Syntrophobacter fumaroxidans MPOB: one gene and its partner. The protein of the gene in region 1 interacts with the protein of each later gene in a pairwise test. Links are inferred from orthologs where the notes say so. Each region holds a gene or a part of one and is shown in the gene's direction. Other genes may lie near its edges.

Region 1 (5,353 bases):
AAGGCCTTCAGGTTCCGGAGCTGAAGCGCGGAACGGATTTCGTTGCGGAACACCACGATGGTGATGATGGCCGCGGCGGCTGTAATGCCCTGTATGGCCGAGCTGGTGAGAATCAGACCGATGGAACCGGCGACCTCCTGCAGAATCCACAGCGAGGTGATGCCGACCAGCACCCCGAAAGCGTTTGTGCCCTGGAAGAGAATGTACACCCTCAGCAGGATGTAGCTGATGATGATGATGTCGACCGGATCCTGCCAGCGGATGCTCGAAAGAAATGCCAGGAACTTTGCCATAACGGATCAATCGTATGGAATCAGTCAGTGATGCTGAAACGCAGCGTTTCGAAGACATGACCGTTCTGGTCGACGACTTCCACGCGCCACGGGCCTTTGTCGGTTTCCCGGAGCTGTATCACGCTGTAGGTGGACCACTTCGGCGGATACACCCGGAGCCTGGTCTGGGTGCTGAGCTCGTCGCGGCGGTACCAGCGGTGGTACACCAGCGTGGGCTGGGGCACCGGGTCGAATGCGGTGAAGCAGCAAACCTGCCCCGCAATGACGGAGAACACAACGGCGGATTTGCTTGGGACAAGGTTTTCGACCCTCTCGCACATGACCGCCTGACTCAGGGTCAGCTTCTGAGATGGTTGCTCCACGGGCGGCGCTGCATTCTGGGGCGTCGCCGAACTGTCTTTCTGCGCCCCGATGGCCTGCCTGAAAAACAGAGGCGCGGCCACGACCAGGAACACCACCAGGAGTTTCCCGGGAAGAGAAGCCATTGAGTTACCTCCGATGACGCATGGGAATCATTTGTGCAGCGATTTCGAGGACGTTGCAGGGCGGTTGGAGTCAGGGGCGTTCGGTCGGCCTGCGGCACGTAAATCCCAGGGAAAAAAATTCGCGGGTTTTCGTGAGTGCCCGGTAAAACAGCGATGGAAAGGATTCAGTCACCGAATTCGCGTCAGCAGTCACAGGTTTCGTGTCCTGTCCGCCCGAGACCGCACCCGAGGCTCGATGGAGCCGTCAGTGTGGTCTTCGATCCTGGATGAGGCTGCATAATCCCGTTTTGTACCCGCCACCGACAGAGAATAGCATGCCGCATCGGTTCGTCAAGACCTTTTGCACCGGACCTTTCCTGCTCCAAAGACCGGCAGGTTTGATAAGCAGGCCCTCACGGCCGTCGGCCGAGACGTGTCCGGTCCCGTCGATTCAGGCCGAACCCGGGATCGCTTCGGATGTATTGACATCCGACGATATTTCCGGGTATGTCCTTCGAGGGCGTCGGGTGGCCCGCGCCCATCATGTCCCGCGGACCTTTCAGGGGATGGCCGATGGCCCGTCGACGATCCGCCGAACTCAGTGTTTTCCGCCGTCTTGCAGTGTCGTCCCTTGCGCTGCTCTGTGTCTTGCTCTCCTTTTCGGCCGGGCATTCCCGCTCGTTGCCGCGCGAGGCGCTGGTGGCAGCGGTTTTTGACGGGGACACGATTCTGCTCGACAGCGGCGACAAAGTCAGATACCTGGGAATCGACGCGCCGGAGCCGGCCCATGACGGAGAACCCGCGGATTGTTACGCCCGGGAAGCCGAAGCCGCCAACGCGGCAATGGTTCTTCACCGACGGGTGACCCTGGAATACGACCGCGAGAAACGGGACCGCTTCGGCCGGCTGCTCGCCTACGTGTTCACCATGGATGGGAGGTGCGTCAACGCGGAATTGCTCGGGTCGGGCCATGCACGCGTATTCACGACGTTGCCCCGACACCGCCTGGCGGAGCGGTTCCTTTCCCGCCAACGGGACGCGATGGCGGAGGGGAGGGGCATGTGGGGCGCCTGCCCCGTAAGGCAGGAGTCATATTACATTCTGAATCGACGGAGCTTGGTCTTCCACCGGCCGTCGTGCGAACTGGGACGGAACACGTCGGCCCGGAACCGGTTGCGCCTGGAAACGCGCAGGGAGGCCCTGGAACGCGGGTTTCGTCCCTGCCGGGTGTGCAAGCCCTGAAGACGGTCCGGGGGCGGGCTTGCTCCGTCGATCGGCAAGCCCGCTCGAGCCGCCTCATCGGAGTCGTCTATGGATCGGAGATATCCCGAATACCCGCTGGTCGGCGTGGGTGCGATCATTTTTCGAGACGAGCGGGTGCTTCTCGTGCAAAGGGGAACGGAGCCCGCCTACGGAAAATGGTCCATTCCCGGCGGACTGGTGGAACTGGGTGAAAGCCTGGAAACGGCGGTACGCCGAGAAGTCGGCGAAGAGGTCAACCTCGACGTCAGTGTCGTCGACCTCGTGGCCGTCCTTGACAGCGTCTTCCGGGACGAGAACAGAAAGGTGGAATATCATTACGTGCTCCTCGATTTCCTCTGCGAAAGCCCGGAGGGAGATCCCTGCCCGGCATCGGATGTCCTGAGCTGCATGTTCGTGCCGTTGGACGAGTTGGGGCGCTACCCCATGACCCGGGGCACCGAAAATGTCATCAGGAGGGCGTTCGCCCGGACCGGCGGCGCGCGCGCTCCCATCTACGACACCTTCCTCTGATGCAGTTGCTTCACCATGAATCCCGGTGAATTGTCCTGCCCGGCGAAGTCGAGAGCGCCCGGGGGAAGAACCGGTGCGATGCGCCGTCGACGATCGAGACAAACGCCTGCGGCCGTCGGCCGGCACTCACGCCGCAAACGGTCCGGGTCCTGCCGTTCAGCCGTTTCTTTCTTTTTTTCCAGTGGATATCCCGCTTGACTTTGTCTGCGCTCTGTGGTTTATGACTGACCAGTCCGTCAGAGAGGAGGCGACTCGATCGCGTGACGCATGAATCCCGACAGCAGCTCAAGCAGGTCTTCCTGCGGACGCTCATTCAGGAACCGGATAACCTCGAGGCCCTGATGCGCGCCCTTGAAACGAGCCTGCCCGCGCACAGGCCCGGCGCCGAGGTGCTCGACGACCTCGCCGGGTGCTTCCAATCCGCTCGCAATGCGCTCAGACAGGGCATGCTGCCGGCCGGCTTCTCCATTTCGCGACTGATGGTTGCGCTCTCTGGAATCGCTCGGAAGAGAAACATCGATGCGGACCTGTTCTATTCGACCTTGATCGAAAAAGCCGTGGTCGACGGCGAATCGGAAGACGTTCACCGGGCGGTCCACAAGCAGTCCACCAAGGAAAAGATCCTCGACGCGGCGCTCGAGGTGTTTTCCGAAAAGGGGTTTCACCTTGCCACGGTCGACGAAATTGCCGACCAGGCAGGCGTCGGGAAGGGGACCCTTTACCGTTACTTCGCCAACAAGGAGACCCTGTTCAACGAACTGGTCAAGCTGCGCCTGGCCGAACTGGAAAGGAATGCGACGGCGGTCCTGGACGGCCAGGACGACGTGCTCACCATGATCGCCAAGTACCTGCGGGTCTATTTTGCGTTCTTCGACCGCAACCAGCACCTGTACAGGCTCATCGCCCAGGAGCGGCTCGATTTCGGCGAACACGTCCAAGACCTTTATTTCAAGAAGGTCATGCGTCGCATCCATGCACTGAAGAAAAAAACCTATGAAGCCAGTCAGCAGGGCATTCTCAAGGAAGTGGATTTTCAGACCGTCTTTTACGGGGTCATGGGATTTGTCCACGGCGTCATTCAAAAATGGCTTGCGCGGGACTGTTCCTACTCACTGGTGGAAGAATTGCCCGGAGTCATTGAAGTTCTCTTTTACGGGTTTGTGAAGAAGCGGGTCAATCTAACGAAAGAAGGAGACAAAGATGGATGTAGCTGCAATGCAGGTCAAGATCGTTGACATCATCGCAAACCAACTGGGCGTCGACAAGGAAATCATCACTCCTGAGGCCAACGTGGTGGACGATCTGGGCGCCGATTCGCTGGACGTGGTCGAGCTGGTCATGGCGCTGGAAGAAGCTTTCGATGTCGAGATTCCCGACGAGGATGCCGAGAGCATTCGCACCGTGAAGGATATTTTCGATTACCTGGCGAAGAACAAGGCGGCTTGATCCCGCTCTTCATTCTTCGTGCCGAGTCGCGTGAAACTCGTATGGCCCCGTCCGGTTTTCTCGATTCTGTTGGGAAGACCGGGCGGGGCTTTTTCATCGTTTGCGCAAGACCGCCCGCGGTCGGCCGCCAAAGCTTGCCGGAGACAGCGCGCCCCCTTGTATGCTGACCAGCCCGTCGGTCCGTACAAGGGGCGGGTTTATCCCCGCCCGCGTCGCCTCCCGCCGGGCAGGTGTTGAGTAATCCCGAACGCACCTCGGTGTTAGGAATCCTCTTCCGGAGGTTCAGCTGCGGGTGCGGGGCGGTCGCCTTTCAGGACGTTCTCTTCCATGCCGGTCAACTGGGCGTTGATGACGGTGTCTTTCAACGTCCAGAAAACACTCCTGAAGTGTTCATCGAAATTTCCCGGAGATACCCTGCCGAGCTCGATGAACTTCACGATGATTTCCTTGGCCATTCTGAGTATTTTTTCGTCGTCCGCCTGCATGGAACGATCCTTTCCAACGAAAAAGCCTCTGCTGTTTGGAGGGAAGGCCTTACAGGGTTGAAGCAGAGGCTTTCGAGTCCTATGGAATACCCCGGAAGGCATCCCATCACTCACCTTTTTCTCTAACACATCCATTCGCGAAACCGCAATGAAAATCCCTCGAGGCCATATGCTTGGCTCCTTTAGGGCGGCTTGACGTGCGGCTCCGATCGGATATCCGGCCCCGAACGAAAAACAATGTCACGAATCAAGGATCCTTCCAGGCGCGTTAATCAGGTGAAATTTTTTTAAAAAAGTGTTTTTTCGCGCAGTTTGAATTTGACAAAGCAAAATTTACGGTGATAAATAGGCTCAATGTGGGAAATTGTGGGAAGATGAGGTGAAATGTGGGCATTTTGGGTAAGCCATATTTCAGGGGACAATCGATCCACCGCCTGGATGCCAAGGGGCGACTGCGGATTCCTACGAAATTCCGGGAAGTGCTGCAAAATCACTATACGGACGCTCTGGTCATCACTCGCATGGGAGAATGCCTCCTGGCCTATCCCCCGGAGGAGTGGGAGAAGATCGAAAACAAGGCGAGAGAGTTCTCCCAGGTCCAGCCGGAGCATCGCGCCTTTATGCGTTATTTCATTTCGAGCGCGGAGGAATGCGAGTTCGACAATCAGGGCAGAATCCTGATTCCGCCTTTTCTGAGGGAGGAGGCGAACCTTACCCAGGATGTGCTCCTGGCGGGCGTGCTCACCAATTTCGAGATCTGGAACAAATCGACGTGGGACGCCCACATCAAGCTCGACAAAGACAGTTACCAGAAAATCATGGAATTCATGGCCGGCACCGGGTTGTAGAAGATCATGGAACCCGGGCCCGCTCTCGAACACATACCGGTCAT
Region 2 (5,597 bases), 420 kb from region 1 along the record:
GGTTTGCCGAGAGAAGAAACTCCACCCGGTCGATGCCGTTTTCGGCGAAAGCCGGTCCTGCCTCGCCCTTCTGGGGGCGTTCGAACTCCACGCCGAAACGGGCCTTCGGCATGTCGAGCTCGGCCAGGGTCCTTTCGACCTCGCGCGAAAGCCGGTCCGCGACGGCGCGTCGTTCGGCGGAAAGCGTTTCCGCCAGGTCAAGGTATGCCTGGCGGAGCCGTTCGAGGTCCCTGCTCATCTCCTCTTCCCGCAAATCGGCATCCTCGCCATGGGCAAGCGCTCGCCCAAGCTCTTCAAATCGCTCGATCATGGCCGCCACGGTGCCGCCGTATTTCTTCCCGAGCCGTTGCAGAAGGGCCAGTCGATCCTCGACGGCGGTGAGCCGTTGAGGATCGAAGGAAATCCCGCCCATGTACCGGTGCAGGGCGCGGGCCGTCTCGGCAAGCTGGATTCTTCCCTGCTCCAGTTCCTCGAGAAGCCCCGATTGTGCAGGGTCGATGCGTACGAGCACGCCGACGTTCTTCTCGACTTCGGCCAATCGTTCGAGGATGGCGCCCTTTCCTTCGTACATGATCTGGTAGGCGGATTGAGCGGCTTCCAAAAGTGTGGCCGCATGCCGCAGTATGTTCCGCTCCTGCTCGAGCTCCGCGTCCTCACCGGGGCGCAGACTCGCCGCTTTCAGTTCTTCGAATTGAAAGGTCATGAAATCGAGTTGAGCGGCACGGTCCTGCTTGTGCCGCCTGAGCTGCTTCAGTGCTTCGTCGGTCCTTGACCATTCCGAGTAGGCGCACGCCACTTCCCGGCAGCGGGAGTCCAGGGCGCCGAAACTGTCCAGGAGCCCGAGGTGGATTTCAGGGTTCAGCAGCAGTTGGTGTTCGTGCTGGCCGGAGATGGAGATCAAACCTTCGGCGAGGATCTGCAGCTGCTGGAGACTGACGGTGCAGTCGTTGACGAAGATGCGGTTTCGACCGTTGCGGTTGATGCTCCGCCGGATGAGGATTTCGCCGCTCTCATCCAGGCCCAGCTCTCGCATCCGATCGATGAATCTTGGTCGGTTCGATACCGAGAAGACCGCCTCCACCAAGGCTTCGCCGGTTCCGCTGCGGATCATTTCCTGGGATGCGCGGCTGCCCAGAAGCAAATTGACGGCACCGATGAGGATCGATTTTCCCGCGCCGGTCTCACCGGTGAGCACGTTCAATCCGTCTTCGAAAGAGACTTCGAGGTCCTTGATGATCGCGAAATTGCTTACGACCAGATCTCTGAGCACCTGGATATCCTTTTGTGAGTGCCGTGCGCGGGGTGCGCGCAATGAAGGGAAAGGGCACCCCGGTTCATGGCGGAGCAGGCAAGGCCCGTGCCTTCCCTCGGTCCGGAATATGACCTGCGCGCAAGCCCAGCAGATTTGATATCATGATTTCCCGGCATCGTAAGATAAAATTTTCGTGAAATCGGATGTCTCTCATGGACACGGACCTTCTTTAGGCGTAGAGAAGGTTCCTGTCGATGTGCGGCTGTCGGCGGGAGCCATGGATCGCCGCGACACGTTGCAGCGCAACAAAAGATGTTGGATTCCGCCACTATTTTTGTTAACTTGACTCTCTTTGTTTTCGACTGCGGCACGCATCCGAATCGAGCGATTCCGTGCACGGGATGGGAGAAGCCCAAGCCACCGCGGGGGATGAACCCCGCCCCTGTCCAACGGGTTGGTCAGCCCCTGGCAGGGGTCGGCCGTGCGCCGGTCCGAATCGGGGTTCCGAGCCGTGGAATCGCTCAGCCCGGGATGCACTCAGGTGGAGGAAGGTCGCGAACCATGAAGAAGTTCTGGCGGGGTCGGCGTGCGGGGACGGAGTTCACCGTTTCGGGCGACCCTTTTGGTTATTCGGTCGACACGAAAGCCAGGGTTCCGCTTCAGGCCTGGAGCGAGCGTCTCGCTTCCCGCATTTCCATGCCGGAAGACCAACAGCACATGCTCGAAGATCTGGCGCGGCGCGGCACCGTTGTCTATGCGGTCAAGTACCGTTCGCAACTGGATTTCGTGTACCTGAATCTGAGGTTGCACCAGCTTGGTTTGCCTCCGGCATCCTTTCTGTTCGATCTGCATCCATACTTCTACCAGCCGCGCTGGTATGCCCTGAAGCTGCTGGCCTTCCATTTCTACCACCTGATACGCAGGGGGGAGCTTCCGAATCCTTACGACAGCGGGCACTACCGTGAGAAAATAAAAAAAGGCGAATCGGGTTTGCTCTTTTTGCTGGGCAAGAGGGGGTACTACCGCCGGGCCGTGCTCGTTGGAAACGACCCCCTGGAGCTGCTGCTCGAGGTTCAGCGGGAGACCGATCGCCCCATATTCGTCGTGCCGATCATGCTGCTCTATACCCGGCATCCGGGCAGGGAACGCAAGGGGATGCTCGAGGTGTTCCTCGGTCAGAGAGAGCAGCCGGGGCATTTGCGCAAACTCGTGGCGTTCTTTCGCGGTTCTCCGAATTGCGTGATGGAAGCCGGGGAAGCTCTGAACCTGCAGGAAGTGCTGCCCGAGCTGGCGGAGGGGCCGTACCACAGGCGCAAGCAAGTTTTCGAGATCCGTCGTGGCTTGATCGATTCGGTGGATGAGATCAAACGGGCGGTGGTGGGCCCCACGCTGAAGAGCAAGCTCGAGTTGAAGGAGATCATCCTGCACCACCCGCGCCTGGATGCTTTCATGCAGCGGCGAGCCCGTTCGCAGAACCAGGAGATCTGGAGGGTCCGCAAGGAGGCCGACGACTACCTCGAGGAAATCGCGGCCAATTACAGCACCACCCTCATTCAGGTCGGGGAGAAGACCCTCAACTGGGTCTGGAACAACCTGTTCGACGGGATCGAAGTGGATGTCGACAGCCTGCAGAAGGTGAAGCGGGCCGCGCGGCACGACACTCTCGTCTACATACCGTGTCACAAGAGTCATATCGACTACCTGGTGCTCTCGTGCATTCTGTTTCAGAACAACCTGACCTGTCCGTTCATCGCCGCGGGGAAGAACCTGTCCTTCTGGCCGCTGGGACCGGTCTTCCGAAGAGGGGGTGCCTTCTTCATCCGCCGCAGTTTCAAGGGCCTGAAGTTCTATTCCGAGGTGTTTTCGCTCTATGTGAAGACCATGGTGCAACTGGGGCACAACATAGAGTTCTTCATCGAAGGAGGGCGCAGCCGCACGGGGAAAATGGTCCTGCCCAAGCTCGGGTTGCTCGCCATCCTGATCCAGGCGGTCGAGGACGAATTCCTGGACGATCTGGTTTTCGTGCCCACATCCATCAGCTACGATCGGATTCCGGAGGAGGAATCCTACACCAAGGAAGTTGCGGGCGGGAGCAAGGTCGAGGAGAATATTCGTCAACTGGTTCGTGCCAGGGGATTTCTCAAGAAACGGTATGGGCGCATCTACGTCACTTTCGCCGAGCCCGTTTCCCTGCAGCGCTACCTCGAACGTTACCGGGGAGACTCCACGAAGCTGTTGCCCAAGGAACGGCACGCCATGTACCGGGATTTCGGCTACCGGATCATCAACAGCATCAATCAGGCCACCCTGGTGACCCCTCATGCCCTGGCCGCTTCGGCCCTGTTGACGTCGGAGCGGCACGGAGTTTCGAAGGCGGAATTCCACGAGGTCTGTGATATGTTCCACGGTTACCTGAACAACTGCGGGGTGAAGCTTTCGAAGACGTTGCGCAACTACCAGGCGAGCCTCCAGGATACGCTCTGGGACCTCGAACGGGGTAAGATCATCGGGAAGCTCAAGGATGAAGACGACGACCTCGAGGAAGAAGTCTTCACCATGGACGACAGCAAGCGCCTTCTGCTCGAGTATTACAAGAACAATCTGATCCATTTTCTGCTGCCCCCGGCTTATGTCGCCACCTCGATCCTGTCGCAGCAGACGTTTCGTTTCAGCATTTCCCAGGTCGTGGAAGATGTCGCGTTCATGAAAAACTTCTTCAAGTTCGAATTCGTATACGACAATGAAGTGAGCGACGAGAAGCTGGTGGAGGGGGTCCTCGACAGCTTCAACACCCTGGGTTGGCTGCACCTCCTGGGCGAGGAAGATCAGCCTTACACGCTGTCTCATAGAGGCCAGCAGGCCGCTCATTCCTTCCACGGCCTGTTGCGCAACTACTTCGAGGGCTACTGGCTGGTGCTGAGGGCGACACGCTACCTGCAGAAGAAACCGTATACGGAAAGAGATTTCATCAAGAAGGTTCTCTCCCTGGGACAGAAGGCTCTGAAGCTGGAACTGGTGGAGCGCCCCGAGTGCATTTCCAAGATGATTTTCGGGAACGCGCTGAAATTTTATGTCGAAAAGAACATCATCGAAAAGGTCGACTGCGACAAGGGCAAGGAAAAAGAGCAGGAATGCTATACGGATGCGGGCAACCGGGCACTGATACAACACTACAGCAAGCAGATCAGCCGTTTCCTCCGGTCGCCTCATTTCGCGCTCCAATAGCACAAGGAGCCTGCTCCCCACATTCCGTGATACGCCGTCGAGGTCCGTGCAGGATTCCCGGCACGCAGACATGCAGCGGGTCATGTGGAGCATCGAGTGCATCGCATTGCATCGCGCGTTGAAGATCGCCACTTTTTCTCGTTTTGCAGGAGGCAGTCAATGGAAATAAGAGTTCAACCGGTTGCTCCGGACAAGCGGCGCCCAAAACCGAAGGACGAGAGCAAGCTCATCTTCGGGAGGGTTTTCAGCGACCACATGTTCATGATGGATTTCCGCGCCGGCGCGTGGCAGGACGCACGAGTGGTGCCCTACCAGATCCTCGGGCTGGATCCCGCGGCCATGGTGCTCCATTACGGACAGGGCATCTTCGAGGGACTGAAAGGCTATCGGTGGCCCAACGGCAAGATTCACCTGTTCCGTCCGGAGAAGAACTTCGAACGGTTCAAGCGGTCGGCGTTGAGGATGTGCATGCCCCCGGTGGACGTCGATTTCCAGTTCCGAGCCGTCGAGGCGCTGCTGAAGATCGACAGGGACTGGGTGCCGCACAGCCTCGGTTCTTCCCTTTACATCCGGCCGACCATGATCGCCAGCGAGCCGCACCTGGGAGTGCGCCCGGCCGGCGAGTACCTTTACTATATCATTACGGGCCCGGTGGCGGCCTACTATGCCGAGGGTTTCAATCCCGTGAAGATATACGTATCCGATGAATATGTGCGGGCTGTGCGCGGGGGTGTGGGCGAGGCGAAAACCATGGCCAACTACGCCTCCAGCCTGTATGCGGCGGAAATGGCCAAGAAAAAGGGATTCACCCAGGTTTTGTGGCTGGATGGGATCGAGCGACGGTTCATAGAAGAAGTGGGAACCATGAACATCTTCTTCAGGATCAAGGATGAGCTCGTGACGCCGCCGTTGACCGGTTCAATCCTGCCCGGCGTGACCAGAGACTCGGTCATCGAGCTGGCCCGTCACTGGGGGATCACGGTGACGGAGCGGCCGATCTCCATCGACGAGGTCATTGACGCCGTCAAATCGGGGAACATGAAGGAAATCTTCGGCACGGGCACGGCAGCGGTCATTTCTCCCGTGGGAGAAATCTCCTTCAAGGACAAAAACCACACCG

The links. Proteins that work in one complex are often made in the same cells at the same time.
Region 2: the proteins of acpP (region 1) and SFUM_RS16020 interact in binary tests that used the Escherichia coli proteins (3 or more experiments, as listed by UniProt). The link is inferred for Syntrophobacter fumaroxidans MPOB from one-to-one orthologs.

The regions. Positions count from the first base shown.
Region 1 is NC_008554.1:4,223,187-4,228,539, forward strand. Bases 2,394-5,353 are described here. They hold acpP (acyl carrier protein), read left to right. Parts: upstream 2,394-3,730; coding sequence 3,731-3,976; downstream 3,977-5,353. Other genes in these bases: SFUM_RS17860 (NUDIX hydrolase), read left to right, coding at 2,394-2,530; SFUM_RS22075 (TetR/AcrR family transcriptional regulator), read left to right, coding at 2,791-3,765; SFUM_RS23615 (hypothetical protein), read right to left, coding at 4,237-4,461; mraZ (division/cell wall cluster transcriptional repressor MraZ), read left to right, coding at 4,848-5,309; rsmH (16S rRNA (cytosine(1402)-N(4))-methyltransferase RsmH), read left to right, coding at 5,316-5,353. Also shown: SFUM_RS17845 (diadenylate cyclase), read right to left, coding at 1-293; SFUM_RS23610 (DUF2914 domain-containing protein), read right to left, coding at 314-778; SFUM_RS22070 (thermonuclease family protein), read left to right, coding at 1,331-1,999; more of SFUM_RS17860, read left to right, coding at 2,069-2,393. UniProt on the Escherichia coli protein: Carrier of the growing fatty acid chain in fatty acid biosynthesis.
Region 2 is NC_008554.1:3,803,654-3,809,250, forward strand. The notes cover bases 1,474-4,677. They hold SFUM_RS16020 (1-acyl-sn-glycerol-3-phosphate acyltransferase), read left to right. Parts: upstream 1,474-1,813; coding sequence 1,814-4,477; downstream 4,478-4,677. Other genes in these bases: SFUM_RS16025 (branched-chain amino acid aminotransferase), read left to right, coding at 4,637-4,677. In the rest of the region: DNA repair protein RecN, read right to left, coding at 1-1,270; more of SFUM_RS16025, read left to right, coding at 4,678-5,597. UniProt on the Escherichia coli protein: Catalyzes the transfer of an acyl group from acyl-ACP to glycerol-3-phosphate (G3P) to form lysophosphatidic acid (LPA). This enzyme can utilize either acyl-CoA or acyl-ACP as the fatty acyl donor.